Regions from separate parts of the Bacillus sp. JJ1609 genome, predicted to be linked through region 3. Evidence: a T-box and tRNA genes for the amino acid it is inferred to sense, from the RefSeq annotation. Region 3 holds a T-box; the other regions hold tRNA genes.
What was found. A T-box is a leader RNA that pairs with one kind of tRNA and senses whether it is charged. The one in region 3 lies ahead of argS (arginine--tRNA ligase), so its partner is inferred to be a tRNA-Arg.
Positions count from the first base shown of each region.

Region 1: it encodes a tRNA-Arg, which carries the amino acid that the T-box ahead of argS (arginine--tRNA ligase) is inferred to sense. The anticodon was not compared.
Region 2: it encodes a tRNA-Arg, which carries the amino acid that the T-box ahead of argS (arginine--tRNA ligase) is inferred to sense. The anticodon was not compared.

Region 1 is NZ_JBALSS010000005.1:89,283-94,976, reverse strand. Features, by position in the region: gene V7654_RS04155 (sugar-binding transcriptional regulator) at 1-240, opposite strand, end outside; gene V7654_RS04150 (glutaredoxin family protein) at 364-624, opposite strand; gene rpoN (RNA polymerase factor sigma-54) at 846-2,180, opposite strand; tRNA gene V7654_RS04140 (tRNA-Arg) at 2,325-2,396, opposite strand; gene clpP (ATP-dependent Clp endopeptidase proteolytic subunit ClpP) at 2,721-3,326, shown strand; gene V7654_RS04130 (HPr family phosphocarrier protein) at 3,396-3,653, opposite strand; gene whiA (DNA-binding protein WhiA) at 3,677-4,624, opposite strand; gene V7654_RS04120 (gluconeogenesis factor YvcK family protein) at 4,823-5,694, opposite strand, start outside.
Region 2 is NZ_JBALSS010000020.1:62,812-68,505, forward strand. Features, by position in the region: gene V7654_RS15600 (amino acid permease) at 61-1,419, shown strand; gene V7654_RS15605 (phosphatase PAP2 family protein) at 1,598-2,242, opposite strand; tRNA gene V7654_RS15610 (tRNA-Arg) at 2,446-2,519, opposite strand; gene V7654_RS15615 (YitT family protein) at 2,643-3,455, opposite strand; gene V7654_RS15620 (DUF1292 domain-containing protein) at 3,685-3,942, shown strand; gene V7654_RS15625 (GNAT family N-acetyltransferase) at 4,053-4,583, shown strand; gene V7654_RS15630 (YitT family protein) at 4,623-5,516, opposite strand.
Region 3 is NZ_JBALSS010000013.1:97,622-103,315, forward strand. Features, by position in the region: gene V7654_RS12035 (hypothetical protein) at 156-629, opposite strand; gene V7654_RS12040 (hypothetical protein) at 726-854, opposite strand; gene V7654_RS12045 (RNA polymerase sigma factor) at 1,073-1,606, shown strand; gene V7654_RS12050 (hypothetical protein) at 1,590-2,489, shown strand; gene V7654_RS12055 (GNAT family N-acetyltransferase) at 2,861-3,343, shown strand; T-box leader at 3,386-3,598, shown strand; gene argS (arginine--tRNA ligase) at 3,639-5,336, shown strand; gene V7654_RS12065 (HesB/YadR/YfhF family protein) at 5,500-5,694, opposite strand, start outside.

The DNA.
Region 1 (5,694 bases), on a different contig from region 3:
ATCTTTTCCCTCATTCGTCAGTGTCATTCCCTGAACCGACATCGAGATCAGATTCTGATCCTTCAAAAATTCCACCTCAGAACGCAAAACCCGCTCTGTCAGGTTCAAGCTGACGGAAAGGTTTCTCCTGCCTACCGGCTGCATCACGTTTATGTACTGCAGGATGAGGTATCGTTTTTGCATAACTTGCATTAAATCGGGCAATATTCTTTTTTGAATATCAATGAGCGAATCGTGCATAATGATATTCTCCTTTTTTACTGTTGGTCACAAAATGTCCCGCCAAGACATATTATGTCCCACTCGCGGTAAAAAAAATCACCCCTGCTACAGATTTCATTCTAACAGGAGTGAAAACTCAATTCAACTAATAAACTCAAGGTTTTTTCTTGTAAACGCTTCACTTATGAATTTTTTGTTCACAATGCCATATTGCAGCTCTTCCCCGTCCAATTCCACGACAGGAATCATGATTCCATACTTTTCTACCAGCTCATCATCCAGATCAATGTTGATTTCTTCTATTGTAAAATTCCACTGCTGCTGCAGGTCTTCAAGGATTTCACGGGCTGTCTCGCACAGGTGGCAGCGGGGGCGGGAATAGAGTTTGACTGTTTTTTTCATGAGTTCTCCTTTAAACGATTTCTTTTTTATATTTGAATCGACTAAGCAACACCTAATATTTATTCCGGAAAAAAACCGATTGGATTTTATTCCGGAATTTTGCGTTTTATTCCGGAAAAATCGATTATATTCCGGAACTCTGCGTTTTATTCCGGAAAAATAAATTATATTCCGGAATTCTATGTTTTATTCCGAAATCATAAAAAACGAACCATGTAAAATCAATCAAATCGTTTCCGCTTTGAGGAAGAGGGGATGCCAAGCTGGTCGCGGTATTTGGCTACGGTTCTCCGGGAAACCACCATGCCTTCCCTCTCTTTTAACATTTCGACGATATCCTGATCCGAAACTGGCTTTTGTTTATTTTCTTCTTTTATTAAAGCTTCGATCGAAGCTTTTACCTTTTGCGATGAGGCGTGATCGTTTTCTGTAGTTTGCACAGCACTTGTGAAAAAATATTTCAGTTCATAAGTACCGGCTGGTGTCTGCATATATTTTTCCCGGACCGTCCGGCTTACCGTGGATTCATGGATTTCAAGTTCTTCGGCGACTTCCCTCATCGTCATCGGATTCAAGTGGGCAGGTCCAATCAGGAAAAACTCCCTTTGCTTTTCAATAATTTTCATCGATACCTTTAACAGCGTTTCTTTCCTTTGCTCGAGACTGCGCTGGATCCATTGGAAATCCCCTTGTTTTTCCTGGAGGAATTTATTCACTTCTGAATCTTTATGGTTTGAAAGCTGTCGGTAATATCCTTCATTAAATGAAATCTTCGGGATCAAGGCATCAAACACACTGACTGACAGCTCTTCGCCGTCACGCTTCACGACCACATCAGCTACGATGTAGGCTGGCTTCTCTCTTTGAAAAATAGCCCCTGGCTTTGGATTTAGCTGTTGAACATAATCATGGACTTTTTGGATGTCCTTTATATCAATGCTCAGCATTTTCGCCAATGGTTTCCACTTTTTCTCGGCAAAAAGGAGAAAGTGTTCTCCGATAATTATTTTGGAAAGCTCATTGTCAGGTGTTGGGTTTTTACGCTCCAGCTGAAGGAGCAAGCACTCTTGAAGGTCCCTGGCTGCAATTCCAGCTGGATCGAGGGCCTGTAGTTTTTTCAATGCTGAATATATGGCTTCTTCGGGCTGGTTTACCCTTTTTGTAAGGTCATCCTTCAGGTAACCGTTTTCATCTATATTTTCAATTAATACATGTAAAATATGTTTTTGCTCAGGTGTATCGCGAAGCAAATTTAACTGTGAAAGGAGATAGTCTTCGAGAGTATCGCTCTCACTCGAGCCAATTTGCTCAATCAGGTTTTTCTGATCACGCTCGAAAGTCCGTTTTAGCGTCTTTCTCGTGCGGTCCATACCTGAATCAAATGTAGTGATATTTTTAAAGTCTACTTGAATCAGGGGATTTTCCATGGATTTAGCTTCAAGAAAAGCAGCAAGCTCCTGGGCAGAATATTGCAAGAGCGCAATCGCCTGGGAAAGTTCTTGAGTCATCGCCAATTTTAATGTCTGTTTCTGCCACAATCCGGCTTTAAGATCCATCTAAATCACCCCTGCACTTATTTTACATGATAAATGAGCATTGGTGTATGGAAAGAATTTGGCATCGTTTTCAATTGACCAGTCAAGTTCAAATCGGGAAAAAGAAAAACCCCTTGCCTGATATCAGACAAGAGGTTTTGGCAGCGCCCTCGGCAGGAATCGAACCCACATCTCAAGAACCGGAATCTTACGTGCTATCCGTTGCACCACGAGGGCATATTTTAAATAGGTGTACGGCTAACCAAATTAGCGTTACGCTTACCTATTATAGGGTAGATTCATTGGCATTGCAAGACTGATTTTTTGTTTAAAATGTGTAATCATGGGTAAGATGGATACGGTAGAGTAAATTGGTCAAAATTATCAAATTAATTGTCGAACAGTTTATCAACGCTTTGTAAGCGATTCGTTTGACCTTTATTGACCATGCGTGTATCATTAAAATACATAGCTATTCTGGCAAACAAACCATTTACTGCCAGCTTGCTTACTGCCTTTATATGGCACTGAAGATCTTTATGTCAAAGGAGGAAAACAAACATGAACTTGATTCCTACAGTTATCGAACAAACGAATCGGGGCGAACGGGCATATGACATTTATTCCCGCCTTTTAAAGGATCGCATCATTATGCTAGGAAGCGGGATTGATGACCATGTCTCCAATTCAATCGTAGCCCAGCTCTTATTCCTGGAAGCAGAAAACCCAGAAAAAGACATATCCATCTACATTAATAGCCCAGGCGGCAGCATCACTGCCGGTATGGCAATCTACGATACAATGCAGTTCATCAGACCAGATGTACAAACAATCTGTATCGGTATGGCCGCATCAATGGGTGCATTCTTACTTGCTGCTGGAACTAAAGGGAAGCGTTATGCCCTTCCAAACAGTGAAGTCATGATTCACCAGCCACTTGGCGGTGCTCAAGGACAAGCGACTGAAATTGAAATCGCTGCTAAGCGCATTCTTTTCCTTCGTGATAAATTGAATACAATCCTTTCTGAGCGCACTGGCCAGCCTCTTGATGTAATCGCTAAGGATACAGACCGTGATAACTTCATGACAGCTGAGCGTGCAAAAGAATACGGTCTTGTTGACCAGATCATTACACGCAATGTGCTTGAAGAAAAGAAAGATAAGTAATTAGACGAAAAACTCGCTCCCAAATTTGGGAGCGAGTTTTTTTCTAATTGGGATTCACCGGAAGTCGGATTAATTTTCTTTTTGGATATATTCAGCAAGCTTCTCCAAAGCTTCCTCTTCATCATTGCCGTCGGCGATTAAGTTAACAGATGCACCCGCGCTGACTGCAAGGCTCATCAATCCCATGATGCTCTTCGCATTTACCTTTTTACCGTCCTTCTCAAGAAAAATATCGGATGAGAAGCGGTTCGCTTCTTGTACAAACAATGCTGCCGGGCGAGCCTGTAAACCAGTTTTCAATTTCACTTCAACCTGTTTTTCTACCATTTTAGTTTTCCTCCTCTAACCCTCTATTTATTTATGATCTGTCCGGCTCGTAGTTTGTCTGCGATTTCATCTATCTTTCTCAGCCGGTGATTGATTCCTGATTTACTTATTGTACCCCCTGTTACCATCTCACCTAACTCTTTTAAGGTAACATCCTGGTAGTCTACACGAAGCTGGGCGATTTCCTTTAGCTTATCTGGTAAAATGTGCAGACCTACCGTATCGCGGATATATCGGATATTTTCCACCTGGCGAAGTGCTGCACCAATCGTTTTGTTCAAGTTAGCAGTTTCACAATTGACAAGACGGTTCACTGAGTTCCTCATATCACGGACGATCCGGATATCCTCGAATCTCATCAAAGCGTTATGTCCGCCGACAATATTCAGAAACTCGGTAATTTTTTCAGCCTCTTTTAAATAGGTGATAAATCCTTTCTTCCGTTCGAGCGTTTTGCTGTTCAGTCCAAAAGTATTCATCAATTCACATAACGATTCATTATGCTCCTGGTACATGGATGCAATCTCCAAATGATAGGAGGAAGTCTCCGGGTTGTTGACTGAGCCTCCAGCGAGAAATGCACCTCTTAGATAAGAACGCTTACAACATTTCTTTTTCACAAGGTCTTCCGAAATATCATGAATAATTTCAAAGCCTTCTCCTAAAATCTTTAAATCCTCCAGAATTTCTCTGGCTGATTCCTTCAAGCGGACAATATAAACATTATTCTTTTTCAGCCGCATTTTTTTTCGTACAAGCAGTTCTACCTGAACCTGATAGCTTTTTTTAATCAGGGTATAGATCCGCCGTGCGATTGCAGCATTTTCAGTCTGAATGTCTACGATGAGCTTACGATTTGAGAAGGAAAGGGAGCCATTCATCCTGATGAGGGCAGAGAGTTCCGCATTGGTGCAGCAGCCCTTTGTATCAATGTTCGTGAGTTCCTTTTTTGTTTCCGAAGCGAACGACACCTTCTCACCCCCTAAATATATAAAGCACAAGCGCTTTAGAATAGCCGGAAAAGTCCTACACATCGATTTTCCAGCTGGTCCCTCGAAGTGATCTGATGTAGTCACATTCACTGGACAGAACGACCTCTACAGGCGCTTGAGCTGTTTTTAACCATAATGTCTATTTTTTAAAAAGAAGACAAACGCTTGCATCCTATATTACGCGTTATATCTCTTTTTAGTTTCATTTAAAATCATAGAATACAAAATTTCTGAAACTTTTTTTGTATCATGCCTGATCACATTTCCATCAAGCTCGGCAATTTCCTCCTGAACGATCTCAATCCCAAGAGCCATCAACCTTTCCAAATCAAAATGAACGGGTTGGGCCAGTTCCTCTTTATAACGCAGCTCGACATCTGGAGGGATTGTTTCGTTATTCACAAGGATCGTATCGATAAATGCACAATCCATATGGTCATAGATTGCCTTTATATGGTCACTTGCAGTAAAGTTATGCGTTTCCCCTGCCTGGGTCATTAAATTGCAAATATATACTTTACGTCCCTGAGCTTTGCATACTTCCTGTCCGAGCCTTTTAACAAGCAGATTCGGCAAGATGCTCGTGTACAGGCTGCCGGGTCCGATGACAATCAAATCTGCTTCCCTAATTGCCTGAAGTGTTTCCGGAAGCGGCTTAACGTTTTCCGGATTCAAAAATACCCTTTTGATTCGTTTGCCTGAATAAGGAATTTTCGATTCGCCTCTAACAATGCTGTCATCTTCCATAACAGCATTTAGCATGACACTTCGATTAGCGGCTGGAAGAACTTTCCCCCTGACATTCAAGACCTTGCTCATTTCCTGAATCGCATGGACAAAGTTTCCTGTAATCGATGTCATTGCAGCTAGGATGAGGTTACCAAGCGAATGCCCGGATAATTCATTGGATGTATTGAAGCGGTGCTGGAACATCTCCTCAATTAACGGTTCCACATCGGAGAGTGCAGCCAGGACATTCCGGATATCTCCAGGGGGAGGGATTTGCATATCCTCCCGGAGCCTGCCGGAGCTGCCGCCATCATCGGCAA
Region 2 (5,694 bases), on a different contig from region 3:
TTCGTACATAAATAAACTTCAATTCTCGAATGATAATACGTGTTGAAGGAGGTAATGGGCTTGGATTTCTTTTTCCCATCAAGTAACTCTTGCAAAGGGTCTGCTCCTAAAGAAGGGGATTTAAAATGGTGGCAGCTTTCATTAATTGGAGTTGGATGTACGATAGGTACAGGTTTTTTTCTAGGGTCTGCCATTGGAATCAAAATAACTGGACCATCCATCGTACTTTCTTTTATTTTGGCAGCAATCGGAACTTATGTGGTCTATAATTTATTAGCTAAAATGACTGCAGTGGATCCGCAAGAAGGTTCCTTTTGCTATTATGCCAATCAAGCTTACGGAAAATGGGCTGGCTTCTGCTGCGGATGGAATTATTGGAGCTCAAATATCCTGATCATGGGAAGCCAATTAACAGCACTTTCGATATTAGCTCAATTTTGGTTTCCTAGAGTGCCTTTATGGATATTTGCATCGGGATTTGCGATATTGTCCATAGGAGTTGTACTAACCGGAAATAAAGGATTTGATAAGGTAGAGGATTTGTTTGCTATTGTTAAAACTGCAGCCATCATCATGTTTATTATAATTGCCATTGCGGCGCTCATGGGCTGGTTTAAGTTAGAACCGAAAGAACTGCTCATTCCAAAAGAACCTAATAAATTATTTATTGAAGGCTTTAAGGGGTTTTGGTCATCATTGATTTATGCATTCTACGCTTACGGCGGAATAGAAGTAATTGGCCTAATGGCGACAAGACTCAAGAAGAAGGAGGATGCGCCAAAAGCAGGGATCATCATGCTGATTTTATTAATGATCATATATGTTCTTGCTCTTGGACTTGCGGTAATCATGGCTTCACATGGTGCATTCAATGAAAAGGAAAGCCCCTTTGTTACAGCACTTGACCAATATCATCTCAGCTTCTTCCCACATGTTTTTAATGCAGCCATTATAATTGCTGGTTTTTCAACAATGACTGCCTCTTTATTCGGAGTGACCACATTGCTGGTTACACTTGCGAAAGATGGAGATGCACCAAATGTTTTTTCAAAAAAACTCGAAAAGTGGAAGCAACTCCCTTTGCCTTCACTATTACTTGCGGTTGTTGGATTAATTGCGTCCATTGTAACAGCACTGCTGCTGCCAGGAAAAATTTATGAGTATATCACTACTGCAGCCGGAATCTTGATTTTATACAATTGGGCATTTATCATCCTTTCCGCACTGAAATTATTGGAAATGAAAGCTTGGGGTAAATTCATTTCTTTCATAGGCATTGCATTGATTCTTGCCGCTGTAAGTGGAACACTAATGGAAAAAACCATCCGGATGGGTTTCTTCGTTAGTTTATTTGTGGTCGTTATAATCGGTATAATTTCTTTTGTTTTACAAAAAAAGATATGGATAAAAGAAAGTTGAGCATATCACATACTATTATTACAAGTATGTGGGAAGGGGTTTCGAGAGGTAATAAATAGAGGAATTCCACTTTCAGGAAAATCATCATCCTTATCAGTAGAATGCGATCATCAGCTGTAAACATTGACATTGTATAAAAGTAAAAAAAGGACCATCAAACCTGATGGCCCTTCTTTCGCTATTCTTTTAAATATATTGTATTGGTTTTCTCTGCAATTTTCAGTTCATAAAGTTCAAAAACAATTCCATAAATGAATGAGGTTAAGAACATCGAACCAAACATGTCGAGGATATAATGCTGTTTTACAAAAAGAGTAGAAACAATAATCAAAGAACCAATCACCGGTACAAAAACAGAATGAAATAAATGCTTATTCCGAATGTTAATATAGCCAAGAATGATAGCGAATGTCGTTAAAACATGGATGCTAGGAAACGCATTATAAGGCTGGTCATGACTATAAATCATTCGAACGAGGTTCGCTAACATTCCATCCCCGGACACATCTGGACGAGGCACTGTCGTTTGAAAATAAAAGTAAATCAGGAAACAAACTGATTCACCAATAACAATGACACTCAAAGTCTTGAGATAGACACTGATATCTTTATACCAAAAATAAATCAGGTAGCCCAAAATAAAAGCGTACCAGATAATATAGGGCAGTATGAACACAGGTAAAAAAGGAATCATAGTATCTATGTGTGTAGAAAGGATTACCGGATCACGAGGATTCGCATTTAAAAGTTTATATATTAATCCTAATGCTGGCATCACCAGCAAAAATAATAAATAAGGAATGTCTTTCATTTTAGCTCTCATATCATTTCCCCTTTAACTTAATTGGTCATGGTGTATAAATACCACAAACTATCAATCTTAATCCAAAAGAAGATCATAACACTTTTCAGATATATAAAACGCGAACACGATATTTCATCTATATAGACGACAAAATAAACACTTTAGTTCCAATTCCCCAAAAAATAAAGCCTTTCTCAAAAAGAGAAAGGCTTTATTTTTAGTGTCCCAGAGAGGATTCGAACCTCCGACCTACAGTTTAGGAAACTGTTGCTCTATCCTACTGAGCTACTGAGACATGATATAATTTTGACGACTCAATTATTATATGATGAAATGAAAAACATTACAAGATGAATTTTAGTGGAAAATGAAAAAACATTCAAGAAGAGTATATTTCTCCTTCTTGAATGTTTTTAGATTAATGTTGTTTTCTATGGAAAAGTCCCATTACCTCTAAAGTTTCAGTAATATTCACAAAGGCTTCCGGATCGATTTCTTCAATCAATGTTTTAACTTCGGTAAGCTCATAACGGGAGATTACTGTAATGATTACATTGCTTTTTTCGTTTGAGTAGCCACCAACTGAGTCGATGACTGTTACTCCTCGATAAACGTTCTTTAACAAATGCTGTTTTACTTCTTCACCTTTTTTGGTGATGATCATTAAGGTGAGTTTAACATGGTGGGTATGTACTTTGTCTATTACTTTACCAAGGACATAAATCGAAACAAGTGTATTTAATGCAGCGTCCCAGCTAAATAAAAATCCTGATAACAGAATAACGATCGAATTCATCGCGAATAACAAGGTGCCCATAGGGAAATCTTTTCGTCTTGCCAGAAGCATTCCGACTATATCGAAACCGCCAGAGGATCCCGATGAACGGAAGATAATTCCTATACCTAATCCAGCAATTGCACCACCAAATATAGAAGATAGTATTGCGTTTTCCGCAAGAGCAACAACCGGAATTAAATAAAGGGTTATTGAAATGGTTATAACTGAAAGGATTGTATAGAAAATAAATTTACGTCCTAATTTTAAATAGCCAAGGATCAGTAATGGCAGATTTAAAAGAAAATTAAATATACCTGTGTTAAAGGAGGTAAGCATAGATAAAATGATTGAAAGGCCACTTATGCCGCTGCTCATAATACTATGAGGAATTAGAAAAAGATTAAATGCGAATGAAACGATCGTAGATCCAATTACGATTCCTGCTGTTTTCACAAGCGTACCCTCCAAAAAACAAGTTCGTTAGGAATATTATATAGATGAAAAAAGAGAATTGAATTTAAAAGTTTATTTTAAATTAATGAACAATTTTGATTTAGCAAGCATGAGAGAAAAAACAACAGACAATTTATGTTTACCATTCTTCATGGCAATAATGTAATCTCTTTTCATAACAAAGAGAATGCAAGGGAAAATTATAATGATACTTGGAGGTGATGAATAATTGGATCAAGATTCAATCAGGGACCTAGTAACTGTCGTGGATGAAAATGGAATACAAAGGCAATATGAAGTAGAAGCACTATTTGAAATGAAAGGCGAATCATTTGCATTGCTCAGAGATCCAGAGGGCACTGTCCTGATGAAGGTAGAAGAAAAGGGAGACGAGCAGTATTTGGTTGGTTTGAATAACGACATAGAAAAAACTTATCTGCTTGAAGCCTATCAAATAGCTGTCAATGCTGCGCCAGCAGAAGAATGAATTCATTGGTCGTCCTTAAAGGGCGACTTTTTCTTTGAATTAGCAGGATATTTACTCCCTGGAAAAGAAATAAGTATTAAGAAAATAGAGTGATCATAACAGGAGGATGTATGGAATTTCCAGAATTAGAAACAAACCGTCTAATACTTAGAGAAATTAAGGAGGATGACGCAGAGGACCTATTTAAAAATTTCTCAGATGATCGAGTTATGCAGCACTATGGCTCCGAAAAGATGACTCAGATTGAAGAAACTGTTGGACTCATTCATTCATTTAAAATGAATTATATTGAAAATAAAGGATTCAGATGGGGAATTCAAATAAAGGGTCAAAGTCGATTGATTGGTACAGTAGGTTTTCATGCCTGGTCTTCAAAAAATAGGCGGGCTGAAATTGGCTATGAGCTCCATTCTGATTACTGGGGAAAGGGATATGCTCAGGAGTCCATAAGCAGGGCATTAGAATTTGGTTTGAATGAAATGGATTTAATGAGAATTGGTGCTGTTGTATTTCTCGAGAATGGTCAATCAAATGAATTACTTGTGAAATTGGGTTTCCAGAAGGAGGGTATTTTAAAGAACTACATAATTCAGAACGGGGTTTCATATGATACATATATTTATTCGAAGGTTAGAGGATAAAAGAAAGGAAAGATGCTCTCATGCATCTTTCCTTTTCCTTTAATGAATATTTTTCTTCTTAAACCTTCCCCCGCGGACTTCTGCGATGTTGCCGACTGCAAGGAAAGCTGAATCGTCAAGCTCTTCAACAATCGATTTTAACTTTGCTTCTTCAAGCCTTGTAATAACACAGAAAATGACTTTTTTGTCATCCCCCGTGTATGCTCCTTCACCATTCAAGTATGTAACCCCACGGCCCAGGCGTGCCAGGATCGCTTCGCCGATTTCCTTATGCTGTTCACTGATAATCCATGCTGCTTTTGATTCGTCCAATCCGGCCATCACAACATCAATCGTTTTAAACGCGATAAAATAAGTGAGGATGGAATACATTGCTCGATCCCATCCAAAGACGAAACCCGCTGTTCCAAAAATGAAGATATTAAAGAACATAATGATTTCACCTACTGAGAAAGGCAATTTTCTATTTGCCAGGATTGCTAATATCTCCGTTCCATCTAAAGACCCTCCATAGCGGATAACAATCCCTACACCTGAACCAAGGACGATGCCGCCAAAAACAGTAGCCAAAAGCAGATCTTCGGTAAATACAGGTACCTCGTGAAGGAAACTGGTGGTCAAGGATAACACCGTGATTCCTAAAAGGGTAGATAAGGCAAAGGTCTTTCCAATTTGTTTATAACCGATGAAAAAGAAAGGGATGTTCAGGATAAAGATAAAAAGGCCCAGACTCCATCCAGACAGATGAGACAGGATAATTGAAATCCCTACAATTCCACCATCAAGAATTCTGTTCGGGACAAGGAACTCCTCAATTCCAACTCCCATAAGAATCGCACCTAGTATGATAAAAAAGATTCTTTTAGCCAGTTTCGTTTTTGAAATGCCCTTATGCTGATATTGGACAAGAACTTGTTCTGGAATACTGTTCATTTTTTCCCCCTTAAATATTTCTATATTGGTAATCATGTGCTTAATTAGTACGTGATCTTACATTAATTTTATCATATTTTCTTGTTCCTAATCGAACTAAAGCTTGAGAGCAGGCAAACTATCAGTGTTGAATGTTAATAAAAAGGGTAGAAGAAAGGGAAGTTAATCTTAGGATTAA
Region 3 (5,694 bases):
ACAATAAAAACTTTCTGTTGTCTTATGAAACATTGCAGGTCCCAGACAGGGAATTCATTTTAAATGTTTTTCATGGAAATCAATTAAATTCAACTTGAAATAGGAAAGCTGCCATTAAGTTAAGGCAGTATTTTAAAAATGTACAAAAAAAGAAATTACCTTCTTCTACGATTAGTTAAAGAAAGTAATTCATTTTGTAAAACGGAGTTCTGCTGGCGTATTGCGCCCAGTATCTGTTTTATTTGATCCAATTCTACATGGACTTTTTTAAGGTCACCTGAAAGCTGCTCAATGGTTAGCATTAACTTGGTTGTGTCGGTATTTCCTTCCTGTTTCTGAATGGGATTATTAAGTTTCGATAATAGAGACAAAGTAGAGGGGTTTACAAGATTTTTAGCCATACCCACCATTGAAGCTAAATTTTCTTCTGTGATGAAATCTCCCAGACCTTTTAAAGGTGATGCGGTTGTATCCTCGCTTTTTGGTGATTCCTCATTATGCTGTTGTTCCTTTTTCTGCTCTTCTTGTAAAAAACTTTCCGTAAAATTGACAAGCTTGTTTAAATCAAGTGATTGACTGACGCCTTCAATTTGTTGTTTTAACTCATCGTTGTTAGCCAAGATTTTCATCACTGCCTTTCTTTGGTTAATTTTATTTGTCTCCCCGGAAAATGACCGGTCTATCCGGGGAGACATTAAGGGGTTCAGGTGTCAAATCTCAAGAGATTAAGCTCCAGCAGCAATTACAGCTCCGATGCATCTAACAAGGACCGCTTGTTGCTCTTCAGTGCCTAGCAATAAAGCAACAACCAAAGCAAGAGCCATCAATAGAACAATTACAGCAGTTGCAATCATCTCTTCACCCCCTTTCTTTAAGAAAGATAGGTAAGATCCGAACCTTACAAGAACATCATATGAAAAAAAATAAGACGAGCATCAGCTTGTACCCTATTTTATAAAAAACGGGCGACCCATCTTTTATGAAAAAATCAGAATTCTCCATAAAAAGGTGTCACACTATTACATATCAGTCGACTTATAGTTTAGAGAGTGGAAATGAGGTGGAGGAAAAATTGGATCCATTAAGAGAACAACAGGTGATGGAGTGGTATGAGGTATATTATGAGGATATCTATCGCTTCGTCCTTTTCATGATCGGTGACCGCCATTATTGTGAGGATTTTGTCCATGACACCTTCGTACGGGCTTATACTTCATATGGAAGCTTCGAAAATAGGTCTAATGCGAAAACATGGCTTTTCAGTATTGCAAAGCACATTGTTATGGATGAAATAAGGAAAAGAAAGCGAAGAAGGATTTTTTCTGCCTTTTCCGTAGAAAGAGAGATCCCATCTACATTTGACCTGGAACAATATGTAGCAAACCGTGAATCGGTAGAGCAGGTGATTGTGGCCATCCAATTGCTCAAACCGGAGTACCGACTGGTAATCACCTTGAAGAAGATTGAAGAATGTTCAACAAAAGAAATAACCGAAATCCTCGGATGGTCAGATACAAAGGTCCGAAAGACTTTATCAAGGGCTCTAGCGGCTTTAAAAAAAATGGAAGTCATCAAAGGAGGTAATCAAATTGAACAATCATTCTGATGACAATTGGGAACTTCTTAAACAAGTTAAACCTCCTGCGCACAAAAAAGAGGCAATTCGAAGAAGGATTACTAGTTCGATTAGAACTCAGAATAACGAAAGGACCAGGAGATATGAATGGAAAAATTTAGTGCTTACTAGCATTTTCCTGTTAATTTCAGCCGGTATTCTGTTCCAGTTGCAATCAAATAATCAAATAAAGGAAAGCCCTGTTTCAACTGCTAGCGGGAATAGTCAATTTTCCTGGCAAGTAGAGGATATTTATAGTGAAAGAATGGAAAATGGCTATGCATTTTTCAAGGAAGGGAACTCTGTACAAATCGGTTATGCAGAGACAGTGAAAGAAGAGGAACAAAAAAAGATAATCAGCTCTGGTGCAATGTATGTAGAAAAGGAATTGGAAAGTTTCCCTTATCCCACAACTCTATATATAGAGCATGTGAAAATGACAGATGTTTCACTGCGCTACCACTTTTTCGTTAATATAGACAATAAGACAACACATTTCAGTTTTGACTATCCCAAGGTTGAATACGCTGAAATATTCCATTTAATCGCTACATTGGAGTTTAAGGATCAAAAGCCTAATATTCATGATGAACAGCTTTATGTCACCCACGGATACGACACTTTGCCGTTTCCAGTTGGATTGGAACCTATAGTGAAGTTTGACAATACTGAAAAATACCTTTGGGAAAAAGCCAATGTGAAGGAATTCAGAAATTACCTTAATAAAATTAAATCAACAGGTGAGTGGCTAGAAGACTCAGGGAGTGGATCAACGCATATCTTCGCCTCCAAAACTGGATATGTAATTGTAAAAATAACCCTGACTGGAAAAGAAATTACTTATGAATTTTCTTATCCAAAGCGAGATGAATAAGGGCTGCATTTAGGCAGCTCTTTTTTAGTGAGATGGCTGTGTTATTCCCTCTTTTAATTTCCTATTTTAGGTGCTCGTCTAGATGCGCAAAAAAATTAAATTTTAAAAAGGATTTTAATATTTTATATAGAAAAGTATTAAAGATTTACGAAGAACAGGTATCGGAATAGCGCTAATGATTCCAGCAGAAGATTGTTCGAGAGAGAATAGGTCATTGCTATTTCTTAATATCAGCAGGAGATCACTCAAATATGCTCTATCAAAGCTTAGAGTACATAGAATGGGGCCGAATTCCAATTTATGCAGAATCCTTAGCATTTCTTTTGGCACGACAGTGATCTATTATAAAAACTACTCTAAGGAGGAAACCAGTGATTTACTTAGTACCTGTAAAACAAGGGGATGAAGACACACTTCATAATTTAATGCAATTATATATTTATGAGTTTACGGTATATCAGGAAATCAAGCTTGAAGGAAATGGAAGATACGCCCCTTTTGATTTGAAGCCGTATTGGACAGATCAAAATATGCATGCGTTTTTCATTATTCATGAAGGCGAACTGGCAGGCTTTGCTCTGGTCGAAAGTGGATCGGAAGATGTTCCTCACATCATTAGGGAGTTCTTCATTATGAGGAAATTTTACCGCATGGGATTTGGAAAAGCAGCTGCCGTTAAACTTTTTGACCTGTTTCCAGGAAAATGGAGCATCACGCAAGTTGAAAAGAATGAACCAGCAAAAACGTTTTGGAGAAAAATTATTCGTGAATACACAGATGGAAACTACACTGAAAGGTACGATGACCGCAACAGATCTATCCAGGAATTTGATACTGCATTAATCATAAAATAATGGTTGCAAAGTTTAAGTACGGTTGTATATAATGGTAAAAATATCTAATCGATGAAAAAGAGAGTAGTTATTTAAAGTCTGCTGCAGCGAGCCAGGGAAGGTGAAAGCCTGGTGCGACTGAATAATGAAGCGCACTTTTGAGATGCCTGCCTGAAATCAGTAGGGCAAGCCGGAGAGATTCCGTTATCAATGCAAGCAGGTTCCTTTTTTGGAACAATTAGGGTGGTACCGCGGGATTCAACTCTCGTCTCTTTTATAGAGACGGGAGTTTTTTTATTTTTAGGGAGGTTTTAGCATGAAGTATGTAAAGAATTTTGCTCAGATCATAGATTCTGTGTTAGTTGAAAAACTTACAATCGAAGATGTGGAGCAGCTGATTGAAAAACCAAGATTTTCCAAACAAGGTGATTTAGCGTTCCCATGCTTCCAGCTTGCCAAGGTAATGCGTAAAGCTCCAGCAAAAATTGCTCAAGAACTCAGCAACAAGCTTCAAGGCAAGAGTCTGGAGCTTTTTGAAAAAGTCGAGCCAGCAGGGGGGTATGTAAATGCATTTCTCAATAAAAGATTGATTGCAAAGGAAGTAGTCAAGGAGATTATGGAGCATAAGGAACGTTACGGAGACCTTTCAATTGGAGAAAACGGAACTGTAGCAATTGATCTGTCGTCCCCAAACATAGCAAAGCCATTTTCAATGGGACATCTGCGGTCAACAGTGATTGGTAATGCAATCGCTCTAATTCTAGAGAAAACTGGATACAAGCCAGTGAAAATCAATCACTTAGGAGATTGGGGAACTCAATTTGGAAAGCTGATTACTGCTTACAAAATGTGGGGATCTGAAGAGAAAGTGAAAACCGATCCCATTAAGGAATTGCTGGCGCTATATATAAGATTTCATGAAGAGGCAGAAGCAAATCTTGAACTCGAACAAGCAGGACGTGATTGGTTCAAGAGACTTGAAGATGGTGACGAACATTCATTAGAACTATGGAAATGGTTCAGAGATGAATCACTGAAGGAGTTCACAAAGATTTATGATTTGATGGGCATTGAATTTGATTCCTTTGCTGGGGAAGCGTTCTATAATGATAACATGGCCGAAATTGTAGAACTGTTAGAGGATAGCGGACTGCTAAAGGAATCTGATGGTGCGCAGGTTGTTACCCTCGATGAGAATGAACTGCCTCCTTGCCTGATTAAAAAATCGGACGGTGCAACATTGTACGCAACAAGGGATTTGGCTGCGGCTAAATACCGGTTTGATCAGTATCGATTTGTGAAATCTCTATATGTGGTAGGGAATGAACAAAGCCTTCATTTTAAACAACTGAAGGCAGTTCTTGCGAAAATGAATTTTAACTGGGCAGATGATTTGGTTCATATCCCATTCGGCATGATGCTGAAGGACGGGAAGAAAATGTCCACCCGTAAAGGCAAAGTTGTTTTGTTAGAAGAAGTCATGAATGAATCGATTCAACTTGGATTAAAAAATATCGAGGAAAAGAATCCTTCCTTAGCTAATAAGGAGGAAACGGCAGCAATGGTTGGCACAGGGGCGATCATGTTCCATGACCTGAAAAATTTCCGGATGAATGATATAGAGTTTTCGCTGGGGGATATGTTGAAGGTGGAAGGCGAAACAGGTCCGTACGTTCAATATACCAACGCTCGTGCACAATCAATCTTGCGTAAAGCTGCATGGTCGGGAAATCTCGTAGACGTCTATCTGTACGGAGAGGCAGAATGGCCGGTTGTGATCGAGCTGCTTCAGTTTCCAGAAGCAATCAGAAGAGCAGCTGGCAAATACGATCCTTCACAAATTGCAAAATATGTCCTCGACCTTGCCCAAGCCTTTAATAAATATTACGGTGAAATACGGATTCTGGATGAAAACGAGGAAAAGGAATCCCGATTAGCACTTGTGTATTCTGTCAGTGTTGTACTAGAGGAAGGATTACGATTGCTTGGGATTAAAGCTCCAAAGGAAATGTAGAACATAAAGAGCCTCAGGCATTTGCCTGAGGCTCAACCTATTTGTACTAGGTTTCCCTTATAAAAATCAAAATTATATTTTGTTTTAATGAGAGGGCATTCATATGCATGAAACTGTTACAAGTAAGTACCAAAACACATGCCAATCATGGTAAAAGCTATTTTTAATGATGCTCCTTATACGCTGCGAATATTTCCTGTTCTGCTTCACTGTACTTAATTTCAACATCGGTTTCTTCAAAAAACCAGGTATCATTTGACTCGACAAAGAATGTTATTCCATCAATCTCTTGCTGCTCAGCGGCAATAGCAGGTGTTTCAAGAGCAAACGCAAGGCTGTACCCTTTGTTCTTGTCACC